Streptomyces venezuelae: one gene and its partner. The protein of the gene in region 2 interacts with the protein of the main gene of each other region in a pairwise test. Links are inferred from orthologs where the notes say so. Each region holds a gene or a part of one and is shown on either strand. Other genes may lie near its edges. The genes, in order: topA and DEJ51_RS04375.

Region 1 (9,755 bases), 3.1 Mb from region 2 along the record:
GGCGGGGGCGGGAGCGGGAGCCGGCGCAGGAGCCGGCGGCGCCACCGCAGCAGCCTCCGCGGCTGCCGCGGCCGCGGCAGCCGCAGCCTTCGCCGCCGCCTCCGCCGCCACCAGGCGGCGTGCCTCCTCCGCCTTCAGCAGGGCCTCCTCGGCCCGCCGCTGCTTCTCCAGCCGCCGCTCCTCGGCCTCGGCCCGCAGCCGGGCCTCCTCCTCGGCCTGCCGGCGCAGCCGCTCGGCCTCCGCCGCGCGTGCCTTCTCCTCGGCCTCCAGGCGCAGCCGCTCGGCCTCGGCCCGGGCCCGGGCCTCCTCCTCGGCGCGCAGCCGCTCCTCCTCCGCCCTGCGGGCGGCCTCCGCCTCGGCCTTGATCCGCGCTTCCTCGGCCTCGCGGGCCAGCCGGGCCTCCTCTTCGGCGCGCAGGCGCGCTTCCTCCGCCTTGCGGGCCGCCTCCTCGGCAGCCTTGCGCCGGGCCTCCTCCTCGGCGAGGCGCCGCGCCTCGGCCTGGGCGGCCACCTCGGCCTCCGAGAGCGGGAGCATCCGGTCCAGGCGGTGCCGTACGACGGTGGTCACCGACCCCGGGTCCTGGCCCGCGTCGACCACGAGATAGCGGCCGGGGTCGGACGCGGCGAGGGTCAGGAACCCGGAGCGCACCCGCTGGTGGAACTCCGCCGGCTCCGACTCCAGCCGGTCCGGCGCCTCCGTGAACCGCTCGCGCGCCGCCTCCGGCGACACGTCGAGCAGCACGGTCAGGTTCGGGACGAGCCCGTCGGTGGCCCAGCGCGAGATCCTGGCGATCTCCGTCGGGGAAAGGTCACGGCCGGCGCCCTGGTAGGCGACCGAGGAGTCGATGTAGCGGTCCGAGATCACGACTGCGCCGCGCTCCAGGGCCGGACGCACCACCGTGTCCACGTGTTCCGCCCGGTCGGCGGCGTACAGCAGTGCCTCGGCCCGGTTCGACAGGCCGGCCGAGGAGATGTCGAGCAGGATCGAGCGGAGCCGCTTGCCGACGGGGGTCGCCCCGGGCTCCCGGGTCACGACGACCTCGTGTCCCTTGCCCCGTATCCAGTCGGCCAGCGCCTGGACCTGGGTGGACTTGCCGGCTCCGTCGCCGCCCTCCAGGGCGATGAAGAACCCGGTGGCGGACGCCGCCTGAACGGGCTCCCCGCCCCGCAGCGCCTCCCGCAGGTCCCGCCGCAGGGGTACTCCCCGGCGGTCGTCGGCCTTGGTGAGCACCAGCACGGCGACCGGCAGCAGCAGGGCGCCGACCAGCATCAGGGTGAAGGCGGCGCCGCCGTGGGCGAAGACGACCTCGGCACCGGTCAGCCGGTGCGGACCGATCGCAGCGGCCAGGACGGGCGCGGCGATCGCGCCGAGCGCCACGGCCACGCGTACGACGGCCTGGAGGTGCTCGGTGGTCCGGGCGCGCCGGAACTCCTCGGTCTCCTGGTCCAGGAGGGTGTGGCCGGTGTTGGCCGCGACGCCGGCGGCGATGCCTGCGAGCAGCGAGAGGAAGAGCACGGTGGCCATGTCCGGGACGAGCCCGGTCAGCAGCAGCGCGATGCCGGTGACCGCTATGGCGAGGGCCATGAGCCGGCGGCGGGACAGGGCGGGCAGCACCTTTCCGGCGTGGGTGGCGCGGATGCCGACGGCGGTGCCGCCGACCAGCGCGAGGACGAACAGCGCGAAGGCGGCCGGGCCGCCGCCCAGGTCGAAGGCGTGCAGTACGGACACGGACACGGCGCAGGACACCGCCCCGGCGACCGCGGCGCAGCTCAGGACGAGAAGGGGGATGGCTCCCGTACGGCCCTTGTCGGGCCGGTCGCCCGCCTTGGGGGTGCGCAGGCCCTCCAGCGGCGAACGCGGACGTGGGGTCGCCCCGCCGGGCAGCACCAGCGGCAGCAGCAGCGAGACGGAGGCGGCGAAGAGGCCGGAGGCCACGTACGAGCCGAGGGCGGCCTGGTTCGCGGCGAACCAGCCGATGCCGAGGCCGAGTGCCTTGCCGACCAGGGTCGCGGCGAGCAGCACGGCCGCGGCGATCGGCAGCGCCGCGAAGGACGTACGCAGGGTCAGCCGGCGCAGCGCGTCCAGGTGGTCCGGAAGCGGCCGTACGGTCGCCCCCTCCGGCGGCGGCGCGGGCAGCAGGGCGGGCGCCGCGCTCTCCTTGGCCAGGGTCCACAGCCGCTCGGCGGCGCCGGAGACGAACACGGTGGCCAGCAGCGCGGTCAGCGCGTGGGCCGGGATCCAGTCGAGCCACAGCGGGGCCACGACGAAGAGCCCGAGGCGGACCCCGTCGGCACCGATCATGGTCCAGCGGCGGTCCAGCTTGCCGTCGGCGCCCAGCAGCCCGGCCAGCGGGCCGAGGAGGACCGCGCCGAAGAGCAGGGTGGCGACGATCCGTACCCCGAAGACGGCGGCGACGGCGAGGGCCGCGCCGCGGAACCCGCCGCCGAAGCCCCCTTCCGTGACCGCTGCCTGGAGGGCCAGCAGCACCAGCACCAGCAGGGCCAGGGCATCACCGATGCCGCTCACCAACTGGGCGCTCCACAGCCGGCGCAGCCTGGGAGTGCGCAGCAGCGCGCGCACCGCACGCTCGCGGGAGTCCGCGGCTAGGGCTTCGTCGTAGGTGGGGTTCGCCGGGGCGGTCACGACCGCCGGCTGCTCGGCTCGCGTCATCCGCCCAGCCTATCCGCTGCGCTTGGCGGCTGCGGAGGCCTGTGGACAAGCCCGGGTGTGACCCCGGACCCACCTTTTCCGGGGGGGCGGCCCGGCCCCGTCGCGGGGCTCTGCCCGCTGCGGGGCTCTGCCCGTTGCGCGGCTCTGCCCGTCGCGGGGCTCCGTCCCCGGACCCCGCGCCTCACACGCCGGCGGGGCCGGAGTTGCCGGTGGCCCCTCCAGCCCCGCCAGGGGTTGCCCGTCCTCAGGCGGGCCGGAGTGACCGCACGGCGTCTCCGGCCCCGCCCCGGTGTTACTCGTCCGCGGCCGCCGGGGCCGCGGCCGTCTTCTTGGCCGGGGCCTTCTTGGCCGCCGTCTTCTTGGCGGTCGTCGTCTTCGCCGCGGTCTTCTTCGCGGCAGCGGTCTTCGTCGCCGTCGCCTTCTTGGCCGGGGCCTTCTTGGCCGTGGCCTTCTTCGCGGGGGCCTTCTTCGCCACCTTCTTGGCCGGGCCCTTCGCCCGCTTCTCCGCGAGCAGCTCGTAGCCGCGCTCCGGCGTGATCGTCTCGACGTCGTCGTCCCGCCGCAGCGTCGCGTTCGTCTCGCCGTCGGTCACGTACGGGCCGAAGCGGCCGTCCTTGACCACGACCGGCTTCTCGCTGACCGGGTCGGTGCCCAGCTCCTTCAGCGGGGGCTTGGCCGCGGCCCGGCCCCGCTGCTTCGGCTGCGCGTAGATCGCCAGGGCCTCGTCCAGCGTGATCGAGAAGAGCTGGTCCTCGGTCTCCAGCGACCGCGAGTCCGTGCCCTTCTTCAGGTACGGGCCGTAGCGGCCGTTCTGGGCCGTGATCTCCACGCCCTCCGCGTCCGCGCCGACCACGCGCGGCAGCGACATCAGCTTGAGCGCCTCGTCGAGGGTGACCGTGTCCAGGCTCATCGACTTGAAGAGCGAGGCCGTCCGCGGCTTGACCGCGTTCTTGCCCGTCTTCGGCGTGCCCTCGGGGAGGATCTCCGTCACGTACGGCCCGTAGCGGCCGTCCTTGGCGACGATCTCGTTCCCGCTGACCGGGTCCTTGCCGAGCTGGAACTCGCCGCTCGGCTTCGCGAAGAGCTCCTCCGCGTACCCGACCGTCAGCTCGTCCGGAGCCATGTCGTCCGGTACGTCGGCCCGCTGGTGGCCCTCCGCGTCCTTCTCGCCGCGCTCCACGTACGGCCCGTAGCGGCCGACCCGCAGCACGATGCCCTCGCCGACCGGGAAGGAGGAGATCTCCCGGGCGTCGATCGCGCCCAGGTCCGTGACCAGCTCCTTCAGCCCGCCGAGGTGGTCGCCGTCGGCCGGCACGACCTCGGTGGCGTCCTCCGAGCCGAAGTAGAACCGCTTCAGCCACGGCACGGACTGGGCCTCGCCGCGCGCGATGCGGTCGAGGTCGTCCTCCATCTTCGCGGTGAAGTCGTAGTCGACGAGCCGCCCGAAGTGCTTCTCCAGCAGGTTCACCACGGCGAACGACAGGAAGGACGGCACGAGCGCCGTGCCCTTCTTGAAGACGTAGCCGCGGTCGAGGATCGTGCCGATGATCGACGCGTACGTCGACGGCCGGCCGATCTCGCGCTCTTCGAGCTCCTTGACCAGCGAGGCCTCGGTGTAGCGGGCCGGCGGCTTGGTCGAGTGCCCGTCCGCCGTGATCTCCTCGGCGGCGAGCGCGTCGCCCTCCGCGACCTGCGGCAGGCGCTTCTCGCGGTCGTCGAGCTCGGCGTTCGGGTCGTCCGCGCCCTCGACGTAGGCCTTCATGAAGCCGTGGAAGGTGATCGTCTTGCCGGAGGCGGTGAACTCGGCGTCGCGTCCGTCCGAGGCGCGGCCGCCGATCTTCACGGTGACGCTGTTGCCGACCGCGTCCTTCATCTGGGAGGCGACGGTCCGCTTCCAGATCAGCTCGTACAGGCGGAACTGGTCGCCGGACAGACCCGTCTCGGCCGGGGTGCGGAAACGATCACCCGAAGGGCGGATCGCCTCGTGCGCCTCCTGGGCGTTCTTGACCTTGCCTGCGTAGACGCGCGGCTTCTCGGGCAGGTAGTCGGCCCCGTACAGCTGGGTGACCTGCGCCCGCGCCGCCGACACCGCGGTGTCGGAGAGCGTGGTGGAGTCGGTACGCATATAGGTGATGAAGCCGTTCTCGTACAGCTTCTGTGCCACCTGCATCGTCGCCTTCGCGCCGAAGCCCAGCTTGCGCGAGGCCTCCTGCTGCAGCGTCGTCGTACGGAAGGGGGCGTACGGGGAGCGGCGGTACGGCTTGGACTCGACCGAGCGGACGGCGAACGAGGCGTCGGCCAGCGCGGCGGCGAGCGCCCGGGCGGCCGTCTCGTCGAGGTGCAGCACCTCGCTCTTGAGCTGTCCGTTCGAGCCGAAGTCACGGCCCTGCGCGACGCGCTTGCCGTCCACCGTGTTCAGGCGGGCGACCAGCGTCGACGGGTCGGAGGCGTCGCCGGCGCGGCCGGTGGAGAAGGTTCCGGTCAGGTCCCAGTACTCGGCGGTGCGGAAGGCGATGCGCTCGCGCTCACGCTCGACGACGAGGCGGGTGGCCACCGACTGGACGCGTCCGGCCGACAGCCGCGGCATGACCTTCTTCCACAGGACCGGCGAGACCTCGTAGCCGTAGAGGCGGTCGAGGATGCGGCGGGTCTCCTGGGCGTCGACCATGCGCTGGTTCAGCTCGCGCGGGTTGGCGACGGCGTCGCGGATCGCGTCCTTGGTGATCTCGTGGAAGACCATCCGGTGGACGGGGACCTTGGGCTTGAGGACTTCCTGCAGGTGCCACGCGATGGCTTCGCCCTCGCGGTCCTCATCGGTGGCGAGGAAGAGTTCGTCGGACTCGGCCAGCAGCTCCTTGAGCTTCCTGACCTGGGCCTTCTTGTCCGCGTTGACGACGTAGATCGGCGCGAAGTCGTGCTCGACGTCCACTCCGAGGCGGCGGACCTCGCCGGTGTACTTGTCGGGAACCTCCGCCGCGCCGTTCGGGAGGTCGCGGATGTGCCCGACGCTCGCCTCGACGACGTATCCGGGGCCGAGGTAGCCCTTGATGGTCTTCGCCTTGGCTGGGGACTCGACGATGACGAGTCGGCGGCCGCCCTTTGCGGTCTCGCTAGTCGGGGACAACTTGGCTCTTCTCTCCGGTCGGCACTCGGTCGCAGTACGGCGACGCTGCGGAGTGTGACGGTACAACCCGCCCCCGTGTCAAACGGCACAAGCCCGCAACGGCCACTCGAACGGTAACCCGACAAGTGCCGTTTCTGCCGCCCGGATGCCGCGCCGGGGCGTTCCCGATCACCGGGCTGGGTGGCCGCGGGGCCGTCTGGCCGCGCCCTCTCAGCCGCTCCCCCGCCTGCTCCGACCTCGGCTTTCGGGGCCGGATCCGGGGCCGCGTCCCGGGCCTCCCGGGCCCCTGGAACCCGGTGCCGGAGCCGCGCGGGGCGACCCGGCCCGAGGGCGGTCGACGCCCTGCCGGCGAGCCCGTCCGGCGACACGGCCACGAGGGGGCGCACGCCCGGCGCCACCGGCGCACGGTGGTGGTGGACGCACGCCCCCGTCAGGCTTGCAGAGCGGCCCCGAGCAGCGGGAACACGGCCTTCGCGAAGATCGCCGGACCGTCTTCCGCGCCGCTCCCCCTTACCCCCGGACCACTCTCGGGATCCCCCCGGATCCCGCTGCCCAGGAGCCTGCCAGCCCTGTGGGTACGGCGGGCGAACCCCGGGTTACATCACGGGGTCGACTACCGCGCGGGACCCGTCACGGGGTCCAGGAAGCCCTGCTCGACCAGCAGCCGGATGGCCTCAGGAGTGCGGTCCCGCAGCACGACCGGGTCTTCCTGGACCAGCTGGGCGATCGCGTCCAGGATCCGGCCCGCGGTCAGTGAGCCGTCACACACTCCGGCGAAGCCGGCGCCGACCGTGTCGACCTTCGTGGCGCGCCGCATTCCGCGGTTCTGCCGGAGCACGACGTGTTCCGGATCCTCCGCGCCGGGCGCGCCGACCTGCTCCTGGACCACTTCCTCGGCCAGTGCGAAATAGGCCTCCAGCAGGGCCGCGTCGTCGTGCTGCCGCAGGTAGTCCTGGCGCGCGAAGTGGGCCAGGACGGCCTCACCGAGCGGCTGCTCCACCGTGTGGGGCCACTCCTCGACCACGATCGAGGGCTCGGCCGCGTCCGTCCGGCGCAAGGTGATCCAGCCGAAACCGACGGACTTGGTCCCGCGGGCCTCGAACTCGTCCAGCCAGTCCTCGTACCGCCGCGCGTACTCGGCCGGGTCGGTCCGGTGGTCGCCCGCGTCGCGCAGCCACAGCTCCGCGTACTGCGTCACGTCCTGCACGTCACGCTGCACGATCCAGGCGTCACAGCCGCGCGGCACCCAGGAGCGCAGCCGGTCACGCCAGTCCTCGCCGTCCACGTGCTGCCAGTTGCCGAGGAACTGCGCGTACCCGCCCGGGTTGAGCCGCGCGCCGGCCTCCTGCACCAGGGTCCGGCACAGGTCGTCGCCGCCCATACCCCCGTCCCGGTACGTCAGCCGGGCGCCGGGGGAGATCACGAACGGCGGGTTCGACACGATGAGGTCGTACGTGGCCTCGCCGACCGGCTCGAAGAGCGACCCCGTGAGCAGCTCCGCTTCCGGGGCCCCCGACAGGGCCAGCGTCAGACGGGTGAATTCCAGGGCCCTGGGGTTGACGTCGGTGGCGGTGACCCTGATGGCGTGCCGGGACGCGTGCAGCGCCTGGATTCCGGATCCGGTGCCGACGTCGAGTGCGGAGCCGACCGGGGTGCGGACGGTGATCCCGGCCAGGGTGGTGGAGGCGCCGCCGACGCCGAGGACCACGCCCTCCTCGCGGCTGCCGATCCCGCCGGCCCCGCCGACGGAGCAGCCGAGGTCGGAGACGATGAACCAGTCCTCGCCGTCCGGGCCTCCGTACGGGCGCACGTCGACAGTGGCGTGCACCCTGTCCTCGCCGTCGGCGACCTCCTCCAGCCGCAGCCAGCCGTCGGCCAGCGCGGCATCGACGGGCAGCGCCCGCGCGGCGTGCTCGTACGGCTCCGGCTGCTGGAGCAGGAACAGCCGGACCAGGCTCGCGAGCGCTCCGTCGCCCGGGCCACGGGTGGCGCGCAGGGCAGGGACGGTCTCGCTGCGGGCCAGCGCGGCGTAGGCGGGGGCGCCGAGCAGGTCGAGCAGCCCGTCGGCGGTGAAACCGGCGGCGAGCAGGGCGGCGCGGAGCTCGGGGGCGCGGTCGGGCTTGGGGAGGCTGGTGGTACTCACGCGTCCATTGTGTCCGCTGGGACGCGTCCTGCCGATCACACCGGGCCCGCAGCCGCGAAAGGGCGGCCGCGGCCCCTTCCGGGCCCCCGGCCGCCCCAGGGCGTGTGCGCACGGAACACGGCCCGAGCGGGCCGGCCGTGCTGCTAGGAGGCCGCCGGTGCCGTCGTCACCTGGCAACCCTTCTGCCCGTTGATCGCCGTGCCGAGGCCACCCGCCTTGAGCTGGGCGAGCGCGTCCTGACCGCCCTTCGTCACGTCCTTGAGCCCGCCCGCGACCTCCTTGAGGCCGTCGGCGAACTTCGCCTTGTCCTGGGGGTCGAGGGCGTCGGTCTTCGCCTTCAGGTCGGCGTAGCCCGTGGAGGTCGTCTCGAAGCCCTTGGCCGCCGCCTCCTGGGTCGCGGCGCCGTTCTTGACCGGCGGAACGCCCGCCGACCGCAGGGCGTCGGCCATCGCCTTGTACGACTCGGTCATGGTCGCGAAGGCCGCCGAGTCGGTCTTCTGGACCTCGTCGGGCTTGCTGCTTTCCGAGGCCACCCGCTTGATCTCGACGTTGGCGGCTTCGATCTTCTCGATCTGGGGCTGCCACTGGTCGCAGACCTTCTTGGCCCAGGAGCCGGCCTTCTGGTCGGTCTCGTCCCCGCCGCATCCGGACAGGACGAGCATCAGTGCCGCACCGCCCGACAACGCGGCCGCAATCTTCTTGTTCACCGGATTGGTCCCTTCGAAGGCTCTCGGCCCGGAAGATACACGTCCGGCCTCCGGGGACGCACAAAGGCGGACAGACGGCGCGTGAGTCCGCGCCGCCCATCCGCCTTTCGGGCGTACCGGCCGGCCCTGCCCGGCCCCGCCCGTGCCGCGGGGGAGGTCTGCAGGTCAGGAGACCGTCGCCGGGTCGGCCGACTGGGCCACCCGCTCGGCGGCTCCGCCGTCGGTCTCGTCGCCGACGGCGATGCCACGGCGCTTGGAGATGTAGACCGCGCCGATGATGACCCCGATCGCGAGGACGGCCACGACGGCCCGCACGAGCGGGCTGCTGTCCCCGCCGTAGCTGAACTGCACGACCGCGGGGGCGATCAGCAGCGCGACCAGGTTCATGACCTTGAGCAGCGGGTTGATCGCGGGACCCGCGGTGTCCTTGAACGGGTCGCCGACCGTGTCGCCGATGACGACCGCCTCGTGGGCCTCACTGCCCTTGCCGCCGTGGTGACCGTCCTCCACGAGCTTCTTCGCGTTGTCCCACGCGCCGCCGGAGTTGGCGAGGAAGACCGCCATCAGGGTGCCCGTGCCGATGGCGCCGGCGAGGAAGGAGCCGAGCGCGCCCACGCCGAGGGAGAAGCCCACGGCGATCGGGGTGAGCACGGCGAGCAGGCCGGGCGTGGCGAGCTCGCGCAGCGCGTCCTTGGTGCAGATGTCCACGACGCGCCCGTACTCGGGCTTCTCGCTGTAGTCCATGATCCCGGGGTGCTCGCGGAACTGGCGGCGCACCTCGTAGACGACGGCTCCCGCGGAGCGGGAGACGGCGTTGATGGCGAGGCCGGAGAACAGGAACACCACGGCCGCGCCCAGGATCAGCCCGACGAGGTTGTTGGGCTGTGCGATGTCCAGGCTGAGGTTCAGCTCCCCGGCCTTGGCACCGACTTCCTTGACCGCGGCGGCGATCGCGTCGTTGTACGAGCCGAAGAGCGCCGCCGCGGCGAGCACGGCCGTGGCGATGGCGATGCCCTTGGTGATGGCCTTCGTGGTGTTGCCCACGGCGTCCAGGTCGGTCAGGACCTGCGCACCGGCGCCCTCGACGTCGCCGGACATCTCGGCGATGCCC
Region 2 (9,326 bases):
CGGCCGAGGGCCGGGAGGACCACTACCACCCGTTGGTGAACGGGCTCGGCCGTGCCGCCGAGGCGGGCGACACGGCCGCCGTGCGGTTGTTGCTGGCCGGGGGAGCGGAGGCCGACGCCTGGGTCCTCGGCGGCCGGCGGGCGCTGGACCTGGCCGTGTGCGCCGGCCACGCGGAGGTCGTCCGGCTGCTCCTCGCGGCGGGCGCGGACCCCCGGGTCGAGGCGGGCCCCTACGGCGAGGCGACGCCGATGGCCATGGCCGCGATGCTCGGGCACACGGAGGTGGCCCGGGCCCTGCTCGACGCCGGGGCCCCACCGGGCGGCCCCGCGGGCCGGGCGGGCTACGTGCCGCTGATCCTGGCGGCCGTCGCGCTGCAGAAGGGGGACCCGGAGACGGTGGACCTGCTGCTGGACCGGGGCGCCGACATCGAGGAGACGAGGCGGGACCGCACCCCGCTCGACTGGGCGGCCCGCTTCGGGTGCCCGGCCTCGGTGGCACGGCTCCTGGAGCGGGGCGCCGCCCTCACCGAGCGGACCGTCCGGGAAGGGGTCGCGGGGCAGGAGGCCACCGGCAGCGCGACGCCGGGCCCCGGAACGCGACACGACGACTACAGGGCCGTCAGGGCCCTGCTCGCGGCCGCGTGGGACAGCCGTTAGGCGTCCGGAGTCACCGACGCCCGGTGCTGCTTGGCCAGTTCCACGTACATCAGGGCGTTGACCTTGATGCCCTCGCGTTCCTCGTCGGTCAGCTCACGGCGGACCTTGGCAGGCACGCCGGCGACGAGGGAGCCGGGCGGCACGACCATGCCCTGCGGGACCAGGGCCTGCGCCGCCACCAGCGAACCGGCGCCGATCACGGCGCCGTTCAGGACGGTCGCGCCCATGCCGATCAGGCAGTCGTCCTCGACGGTGCAGCCGTGTACGACGGCGTTGTGCCCGATGGACACGCGCTCGCCGATCGAGACCGGGAAGCCGGGGTCCACGTGCACCGTGCAGTTGTCCTGCACGTTGCTGTCGGCGCCGAGCGTGATCGGGCCGCAGTCGGCGCGCAGCACCGCCGAGTACCAGATGCTCGCGCCCGCGGCGAGGGTGACGTCGCCGACCACGACCGAGGTCGGAGCCGTGAAGGCCGTCGGGTCGATGTCCGGGTTCCTGCCGCCGACACCCGCCACGAGTGCCTGGGCCGCCTGGTGCGTCATGTTCTCTTCCTCTGCGTCCGTCGTCCGGTTGCCGCGCTAGTGGCACCGTAGGCCACGCGGGCCGCCGCACCGGCGATGGGGTGAAGATCACAGGAGCGTGACCGGGGCGAGCGGCATCCGGCGCACTACCGTGGCCGGGTGCCGAAGAAACAGAACACGTTCTCATCTCTGACGGCCGCGCGCCGCCGGCTGGCGAGCCGCGTGGTCCACACCGGCTGGCGCTGGATGCAGCAGGCCGGCGCGGTCACCGCGCAGACCCCGGGGCGGCTCAGGTTCGGTGCGATCGGGGACGGAACCCGGCTCGCCTTCCCGCAGGGCACCGTCTTCGGCGAGCGGTGGATCCGGCTCGGCGGGCACTGCATCATCGGCGAGCAGGTGACGCTCACCGCCGGGATGATGCCGGACCTCGACCTGGGGTCCGAGCCGATGCTGGTGCTCGGCGACGGGGTGGTCATCGGCCGCAACAGCCATGTCATCGCCGACGCCCGGATCACCATCGGGTCGAACACCTTCTGCGGCCCGGACGTCTACATCACGTCCACCAACCACAGCTACGACGACCCGCACGAGCCCGTCGGCCGGCAGTGGCCGCGCAGCACACCCGTGGAGATCGGGCCCGGGTGCTGGCTCGGCACCGGATCGGTGATCCTGCCGGGCGCGCGCCTCGGCCGCAACGTGGTGGTGGCAGCGGGCGCGGTCGTACGGGGAGAGGTCCCCGACCACGCCGTGGTGGCGGGGGCGCCGGCGCGGATCGTACGGCGCTGGCAGCCGGAGACGGGCTGGCAGCCGCCGCTGCGCACGCCGGCGCCGGTACCGATCCCGGACGGGATGACGTCGGAGCAGCTGCGCGGTCTGGCAGAGCTCACGGAGGCAGAACTCGCCGAAGCCGAGCTCGCGGAAGCCGAGCTCGCGGAGACAGAGCTGGCGGAGGCCGAGCGCTCGTAGGGCTGCCCGGCGTAGAGCCGCTCGGCGTGGGACCGCCCGGTGTGGGGTCGCTCAGCCCGCGGCCAGGAGAACCGTTCCGGCGAGGGCCAGGCCGGCGCCCGCGGCCTGGACCGTACGCAGCCGTTCCTTGAGCACGGCGAAGGCGGCGAGCGCGGTGATCACCGGGTAGAGCGAGGACAGCACGGCGGCCATGGTGACCGGGCCGTTCTGCGCGGCTATGGAATACGTGCCGTTCGCCGCGACGTCCGCGAGGCCGACGAAGGCCAGGGCGGGCAGCAGGCTCCACAGGAGCTTCGGGCCGGAACCGGCCGGAAGCGCGGGTATGCCGCGCCGGGTCTGCGCCCACAGGGCGGCGCCACCCACGGCGACATTGGTGACCCGCTGCACGAACAGCGCGAGGAACAGTCCGGTGATGCTGCTGGAGGCCTCCGAGATCAGGGCCATCACCGCGCCGAAGCCGAAGGCCGCGACCAGGGTGAGGATGACGGCCTGCCGCTGGACGGGCGCGCCGCGCAGCTCCGGACCGCCCGCCAGGACGATGCCGACGACCGCCACGGCGATCCCCGCGAACTGGCCGAGGCCGGGCCGCTCGCCGAGTATCAGCCCCACGGTGACGGGCACGACCACGCCGAGGGAGCCCAGCGGTGAGACCACGCCCATCGGGCCGAGGGCCAGCGCCTTGTAGAAGCTGAGCATGGCGACCGGCCCGACCAGGCCCGCGCCGACCGCGAACCACAGCTGCGGACCGGCCTCCTGCCAGGCGCCGGTGCCGAGGACCACCGCGCCGAGCACCACCACGGCGACGACCTGCGAGACCACGACCACCGTGAGCGCCGGGATCCGGCGGGTCAGCAGCCCGCCGCCGAAGTCGGCGAGCCCCCACAGCACGGCTGTGGCCAGGGCGAAGAGGGCGGTCATGGGGGCCTCGCAGTACAGTGCAGTGAACGCTGGAGTGCAGCATCGAATACAGCACACGATAGTGCACTCTGTTGGACTGTGTCATCCAGAATATTGGACGGAATGGTGTCGGATCTCGAACAGCTCACCCAGGCGCTCGCCCGGAACCTCAAGCGGTGGCGCGGCGAGCGCGGCTTCACCCTGGACTCCCTGGCGGCCCGCGCGGGAGTGAGCCGCGGGATGATCATCCAGATCGAGCAGGCCCGTACGAACCCCAGCGTGGGCACCACGGTGCGGCTGGCCGACGCCCTCGGCGTCAGCATCTCCGCCCTCCTCGACCACGACCGGGGCCCGCAGGTCCGCGTCGTCCCGCCGGACCAGGTGGTGCGGATCTGGTCGAGCGAGGCGGGCAGTTCGACGACCATGCTGATCGGCACCGACGAGCGCGGGCCGATGGAGCTGTGGACCTGGCACCTGGTGCCGGGCGAGGGGACGGACTCCGTCCCGCACCCGTCCGGCACCATCGAGATGCTGCACGTCACGGCGGGGGAGCTGACGCTGGTCGTCGGCGAGGAGGAGTTCCGCGTCCCCGCCGGGGCCGCGGCCACCTTCGAGGCGAATCTCGCGCACTCCTACCGCAACGACGGCTCGGTGCCGATGGAGATGACCCTCGCGGTGTCGGTCCCGCCGGTCTCGGCGCCGGCTCCCGCGCATGCCCCCGCACATGCGCACGGGGGCACCGGCACCGGTACCGGCGCGGCCGCCGGCCACGAGCTGCCGGACACCACCTAGAGCGCCGGGATCTCGATCGCGGGGCAGCGGTCCATGACCATCTCCAGCCCCGCCCCGCGGGTCCGGGCGTAGGCCGCCTCGTCGATCACGCCGAGCTGGAACCAGACGGCCTCGGCGCCGACGGCGGCGGCCTGGTCGGCCACGGGACCGGCCAGCTCGCTGTTCACGAACACGTCCACCACGTCCACCTTGAACGGGATGTCCGCCAGCGAGGCGTACCCGGGCTCACCGTGCACGGTCTCGGCCTTGGGATGCACGGGGATCACGCGCTTGCCGAACCGCTGGAGCACCCGCGCCACCCCGTAGGCCGCGCGGTCCTGGTTGTTCGAGAGTCCCACCACGGCCCAGGTGTCGCCCAGCTCGGTGAGGATCTTGCGGATGGTTGCCGGATCGCCGTACACGTGTGCCGCCTCCTGGTGCTCTTGTCCCCGCCGGTCCGTCCGCTGCTCGTTCACCGCGTCGGACCGGCGCTCAGCCGCGTCAACCGAAAACCGCCCGGCGCGATTCCCCGGCTCCGGTCGCGGAACCGCACGGTAGTCTGCCGGTTCGTTCGAACGGTGCGGGGGGCGGGGCGTGGACACACTGGTCGAGGCGGCCGTCGCGGAGACCCTGCGCACGGGTGGTGACGAAGAGGTCCGCCTGTACGTGGCGGCCTGCGCCGAACGCACCGTGCCGCTGTTCCTCGGCATGCGGGCGGGCGCACCGGACCGCCAGGCCGACCTGGACCTCTGCGTGGAGTCCCTGCAGGGCCTCTGGTGCGCGGACCGGGCGCTGCCCGACGCCGCCGAGCGCGTGCGCGCACTGGAGGGTTTCCCGGAACTGCGGCCGCGCGAAGGGGCCATCACCGATGTCGCCGGGACCTACGCCTTCTTCGGCGTCCTCGTCCTGCGGTACGCGTTGCTGGCCAACGCCTCGGCGGAGGCCGGCCACGCGCTCTCCTGCGGTCACGCCGCGCTCACCGCGGTGGGCCTGCTGGACCAGAGCCTTCCCGGGGGCTCCGTCTTCCGGGCCGAGGAGGAAGCGCTGCAGAAGCGCTCGCTGAGCGGTGACGTGGCGGGCCTGTGGGAAGCGAGCGTCGCGTCGGGGCGCGAGAGGCTGCGGGCCGCGGTGGGCCGCCTACCCCGCTGACGGGTCCACGTTCCAGGACGGTGGCAGGGACGCGTCGCAGAAGACGCAGACGAAGTACTCGTCCCGGACGATGTTCAGCTGCGCGCAGGACGGGCAGCGGCGGAAGACCACCTCGTGGGTGAAACCGCCCGGGCGCGGCGCGAGTCCGGCCGCGTCCAGGGCGTCCGCGACGGCCCGCCACGAGACGGGGTCCGGGCAGTATCCGGTCGACTGGTTGCTCACCGCACGGACCGCCCACCGCCCGGCCTCCCGCCCGAAGGCGATCTCCCCGGCGCTCAGCACCGTGTCACCGCCGGCGCAGACCACGTGCTCGCTGCGGCGCGGCGCGAGTCGCAGCACGCCGCCGCGGTCCACGACGAACGTGACCGGCTCGGACAGGTCGGCCGCCGCCGGGCCCGAGGCCCATTCCCCGAACTCCGCGGCCGAGCGGATGCGCCGGCCCTCGTGCTCGGGCCGGACGAGCCCACACAGCTCTGCCGGCCCCACGTACCGGTAGTTCCACCCCCGCAGATCCATGTCCGCCAACCTACTCCCGCCCCCGCGACGGGCGGGCGGGGGCCCGCTGCGCACCGCTTAGGGTGGTGAGGTGAAGGCAGACCAGTACGTGACGGTGGCCCGGGAGGGCGCGCACGAGTCCGAGATCAACCGTTCGCGCTTCCTGTGCTCGCTCGCACCCGCCGCGACCGAGCAGGAGGCCCAGGACTTCGTCGCGCGCATCCGCAAGGAGCACCCCGCCGCCACGCACAACTGCTTCGCCTACGTCGTCGGTGCCGACGCGTCCGTCCAGAAGGCCAGCGACGACGGCGAGCCCGGCGGCACCGCCGGGGTGCCCATGCTGCAGATGCTCATGCGCCGTGACATCCGCTACGCGGTCGCCGTCGTCACCCGCTACTACGGCGGCGTGAAGCTCGGTGCCGGCGGCCTGATCAGGGCCTACGGCGGGGTCGTCGGCGAGGCCCTCGACGAGCTCGGCACCGTCACCCGGCGCCGCTACCGGCTGGCCACCGTCACGGTCGACCACCAGCGGGCCGGCAAGATCCAGAACGATCTGCGCTCCACCGGCCGGACCGTGGTGGACCTGCGCTACGGGGCAGAAGTCGAGATCGAGGTGGCCCTCCCGGAGGCGGACCTGCCCGCCTTCGAGGCCTGGCTCGCCGACACCACCGCGGGCAGCGCCGGTCTCACCCTCGGCGGAGAGACGTACGCGCCCTGAGTGCCCCCGGGGACGGGTTAGCGTAGAGGGGTTCAGGACCGGGACACGACCAGGGGGAGACGGCATGCGCGGCGGGGCCGGCGAGTGAAGTTCCTGCACACCTCCGACTGGCACCTCGGCCGGGCCTTCCACCGGGTCAACCTGCTCGGTGCCCAGGCGGTCTTCGTCGACCACCTGATCGAGACCGTCCGCGAGCACGAGGTCGACGCCGTCCTCGTCGCCGGTGACGTCTACGACCGGGCCGTGCCCCCGCTGCCCGCCGTCGAGCTCTACGACCGGGCCCTGCACCGCCTCGCCGACCTGGGCGTCCCCACCGTGATGATCTCCGGCAACCACGACTCCGCGCGCCGGCTCGGCGTCGGCGCCGGGCTGATCGGCCGGGCCGGGATCCACCTGCGTACCGACCCGGCCGGCTGCGCCGACCCCGTCGTCCTGGCCGACGTACACGGTGACGTGGCGCTGTACGGACTGCCGTACCTGGAGCCCGCCCTGGTCAAGGACCAGTTCGGCACGGACAGGGTGAGCCACGAGGCCGTCCTCGGCGCCGCCATGGACCGGATCCGCGCCGACCTCGCGTCCCGCCCGCCCGGTACCCGTTCGATCGTCCTCGCGCACGCCTTCGTCACGGGCGGACAGGCCAGCGACAGCGAACGCGACATCACCGTCGGCGGGGTCGAAGCCGTGCCGGCCTCCGTCTTCGACGGCGTGGACTACGCCGCCCTGGGCCACCTCCACGGCAGCCAGACGATCAACGAACGGGTCCGCTACTCCGGTTCCCCGCTCGCCTACTCCTTCTCCGAGGCGGACCACCGCAAGACGATGTGGCTGATCGAACTCGGTGCGCGGGGCGAGATCGCCACGGCCGAGCGGATCGGCACCCCCGTCCCGCGCACCCTCGCACGGCTCCGGGGACGGCTGGAGGACCTGCTGGGCGACCCGGCGCACCAGGTCCACGAGGACGCCTGGGTGGAGGCCACCCTCACCGACCCGGTCCGCCCCGACGACCCCATGGCCCGGCTCGCCGCACGCTTCCCGCACACCCTCGCCCTCGCCTTCGAACCCGAGGGCCGCCAGGACGACACCGGCGCCTCCTACGCCCAGCGGCTCAAGGGCCGCAGCGACCAGGAGATCGCCGAGGACTTCGTCGCCCACGTCCGCGGCGGCGGCCAGGCGGACGAGGCCGAACGGGCCGTCCTCCAGACGGCCTTCGACGACGTACGGGCCGACGACAGCCACCGGGAGACCCACCGATGAGGCTGCACCGGCTGGCCGTGACCGCCTTCGGACCGTTCGCCGAGCCCCAGCAGATCGACTTCGACGCCCTGTCCGGCGCCGGCATCTTCCTCCTCCACGGACCCACCGGTGCGGGGAAGACCTCCGTGCTCGACGCCGTCTGCTACGCGCTCTACGGTTCCGTGCCCGGCCCCCGTCAGGCCCCCGGCACCAGCCTGCGCAGCGACCACGCCGCCGCGCACACCCCGACCGAGGTCACCCTCGAACTCACCGCGGGCGGCCGCCGCCTGGAGATCACCCGGCGGCCCGAACAGGAGCGCCCCAAGAAGCGCGGCACGGGCACCACCAAGGACAAGGCCCAGAGCTGGCTGCGCGAGCACACCGGCGAGGGCTGGGAGCCGCTCAGCCGCTCGCACCAGGAGATCGGCGAGGAGATCGAGCAGCTGCTCGGCATGAGCCGCGAGCAGTTCTGCCAGGTCGTACTGCTGCCCCAGGGGGAGTTCGCACGCTTCCTGCGCGCCGACGAGGCGGCCCGCGGCCGGCTGCTCGGCCGGCTCTTCGACACCCGCCGCTTCGCCGCCGTCGAGGCCCTGCTCGGCGAGCGCCGCCGGGCCGCCGAGGCCAGGGTCCGGGCCGGCGACGAGAAGGTGCTCCACACCGCCCAGCGACTGGCCCAGGCCGCCGGGGACAGCGCCGACCTGCGGGCCTGGCCCATGCCCGGACACCAGCCCGGCGACCCCGGCCTCGCCGAGGCCGTCCGGGCCTGGGCGGCCGTCGCCCGGTGCGCGGCCCGCGAGCGCCTCGACGTCGCCGAGTACGCACTGGCCGCCGTCGAGAGCCGGCACGCCGCCGCCCGGCACGCCGCCGAGGACGCGCGGGAGCTCGACCGGCTGCAACGCCGGCACGCCGAGACCCTGCGCCGGGCCGTCCTGCTCGCCGAGGCCGCGCCCGAGCGGGACCGGGTGCGCGGGCTGCTGGACCGGGCCCGGCGCGGCGCCCTGGTGGCCCCCGCCCTGGAACTGCGCGGCGCCGCCTCCGCCGCGCACCTCGCCGCCGCGCACGCCGAGACCTCCGCCCGGGCGCAGCTCCCGCCCACACTGAAGGAGGCGGGCGTCGAACAGCTGGCCGACGTCGAGCAGCGGCTGCGCGAGGCCCTCGGCGCGCTCGGCGCGGCCCAGCGGGCGGAACAGCGCAGCGCCGAGATCGGCCGTGAACGCGCCGACCTGGAAAGGGAGTCCCGGGCCGCCGAGGAGCAGCACCAGGAGTCCGCCGAGTGGCTGGAGCGCTGGGAGGCGACCCGGACGGCGCTGCAGGAGCGTGCGGACGCCGCCCAGCAGGCCGCCACCCTGGCCGAGCAGCTCGCCGGCCGGCTGGAACCCGCCCGCATGCAGCTGAACGCCGCGCGCCGTCGGGACGAGCTCGACGCCGAAGCGACGCGCGCCGCGGACGAACTGCTCACCCTGCGCGAGGAGTCGGCCGCCGCCCGGGAGCGCTGGCTGGAGCTCAAGGAGGCCCGCCTGCGCGGGATCGCCGCCGAGCTCGCCGAAGCACTCGTGGCCGGAGAGGCCTGCACCGTGTGCGGGTCCGCGGAACACCCGGCTCCGGCCCGTCCGGCCCCCGGCCACGTGGACCGCGCCGCCGAGGACGCGGCCCACGCGTACTTCGAACGGGCCGAGCAGGCCCGGGCCACCGCCGAACGCCGGCTCGCCGCCGCACGGGAGGCACGCGCCGAAGCCGCGGCCGCCGCCGGGGAGGCCACCACCGCCGAACTCCTGGCCCTGACCGCCGACCTGAGCGCCCGCCATGCCGCCGCCCACGCCGCGGCCGCCGGCCTGCACGCCGCCCGTGAGCAGCTGGCCCGCGCCGAGCGGGAGCACGCCGCGCGCAGCGCCGACCGGCAGGGCGCCGAGACCCGGGCCG

What was found.
Region 1: the proteins of DEJ51_RS04375 (region 2) and topA interact in binary tests that used the Escherichia coli proteins (3 or more experiments, as listed by UniProt). The link is inferred for Streptomyces venezuelae from one-to-one orthologs.

What each region holds. Positions count from the first base shown.
Region 1 is NZ_CP029189.1:4,138,128-4,147,882, reverse strand. Bases 2,763-6,150 are described here. They hold topA (type I DNA topoisomerase), read right to left. Parts: upstream 5,795-6,150; coding sequence 2,963-5,794; downstream 2,763-2,962. In the rest of the region: tmk (dTMP kinase), read right to left, coding at 1-2,670; DEJ51_RS18320 (methyltransferase), read right to left, coding at 6,408-7,937; DEJ51_RS18315 (small secreted protein), read right to left, coding at 8,081-8,644; DEJ51_RS18310 (sodium-translocating pyrophosphatase), read right to left, coding at 8,810-9,755. UniProt on the Escherichia coli protein: Releases the supercoiling and torsional tension of DNA, which is introduced during the DNA replication and transcription, by transiently cleaving and rejoining one strand of the DNA duplex.
Region 2 is NZ_CP029189.1:990,634-999,959, reverse strand. The notes cover bases 4,401-7,359. They hold DEJ51_RS04375 (YigZ family protein), read left to right. Parts: upstream 4,401-5,546; coding sequence 5,547-6,173; downstream 6,174-7,359. Other genes in these bases: DEJ51_RS04370 (exonuclease SbcCD subunit D), read left to right, coding at 6,258-7,359; DEJ51_RS04380 (hypothetical protein), read right to left, coding at 4,949-5,476; DEJ51_RS04385 (hypothetical protein), read left to right, coding at 4,406-4,960. In the rest of the region: DEJ51_RS04415 (ankyrin repeat domain-containing protein), read left to right, coding at 1-656; DEJ51_RS04410 (gamma carbonic anhydrase family protein), read right to left, coding at 653-1,198; DEJ51_RS04405 (acyltransferase), read left to right, coding at 1,337-2,143; DEJ51_RS04400 (DMT family transporter), read right to left, coding at 2,195-3,061; DEJ51_RS04390 (CoA-binding protein), read right to left, coding at 3,829-4,233; more of DEJ51_RS04370, read left to right, coding at 7,360-7,427; DEJ51_RS04365 (AAA family ATPase), read left to right, coding at 7,424-9,326.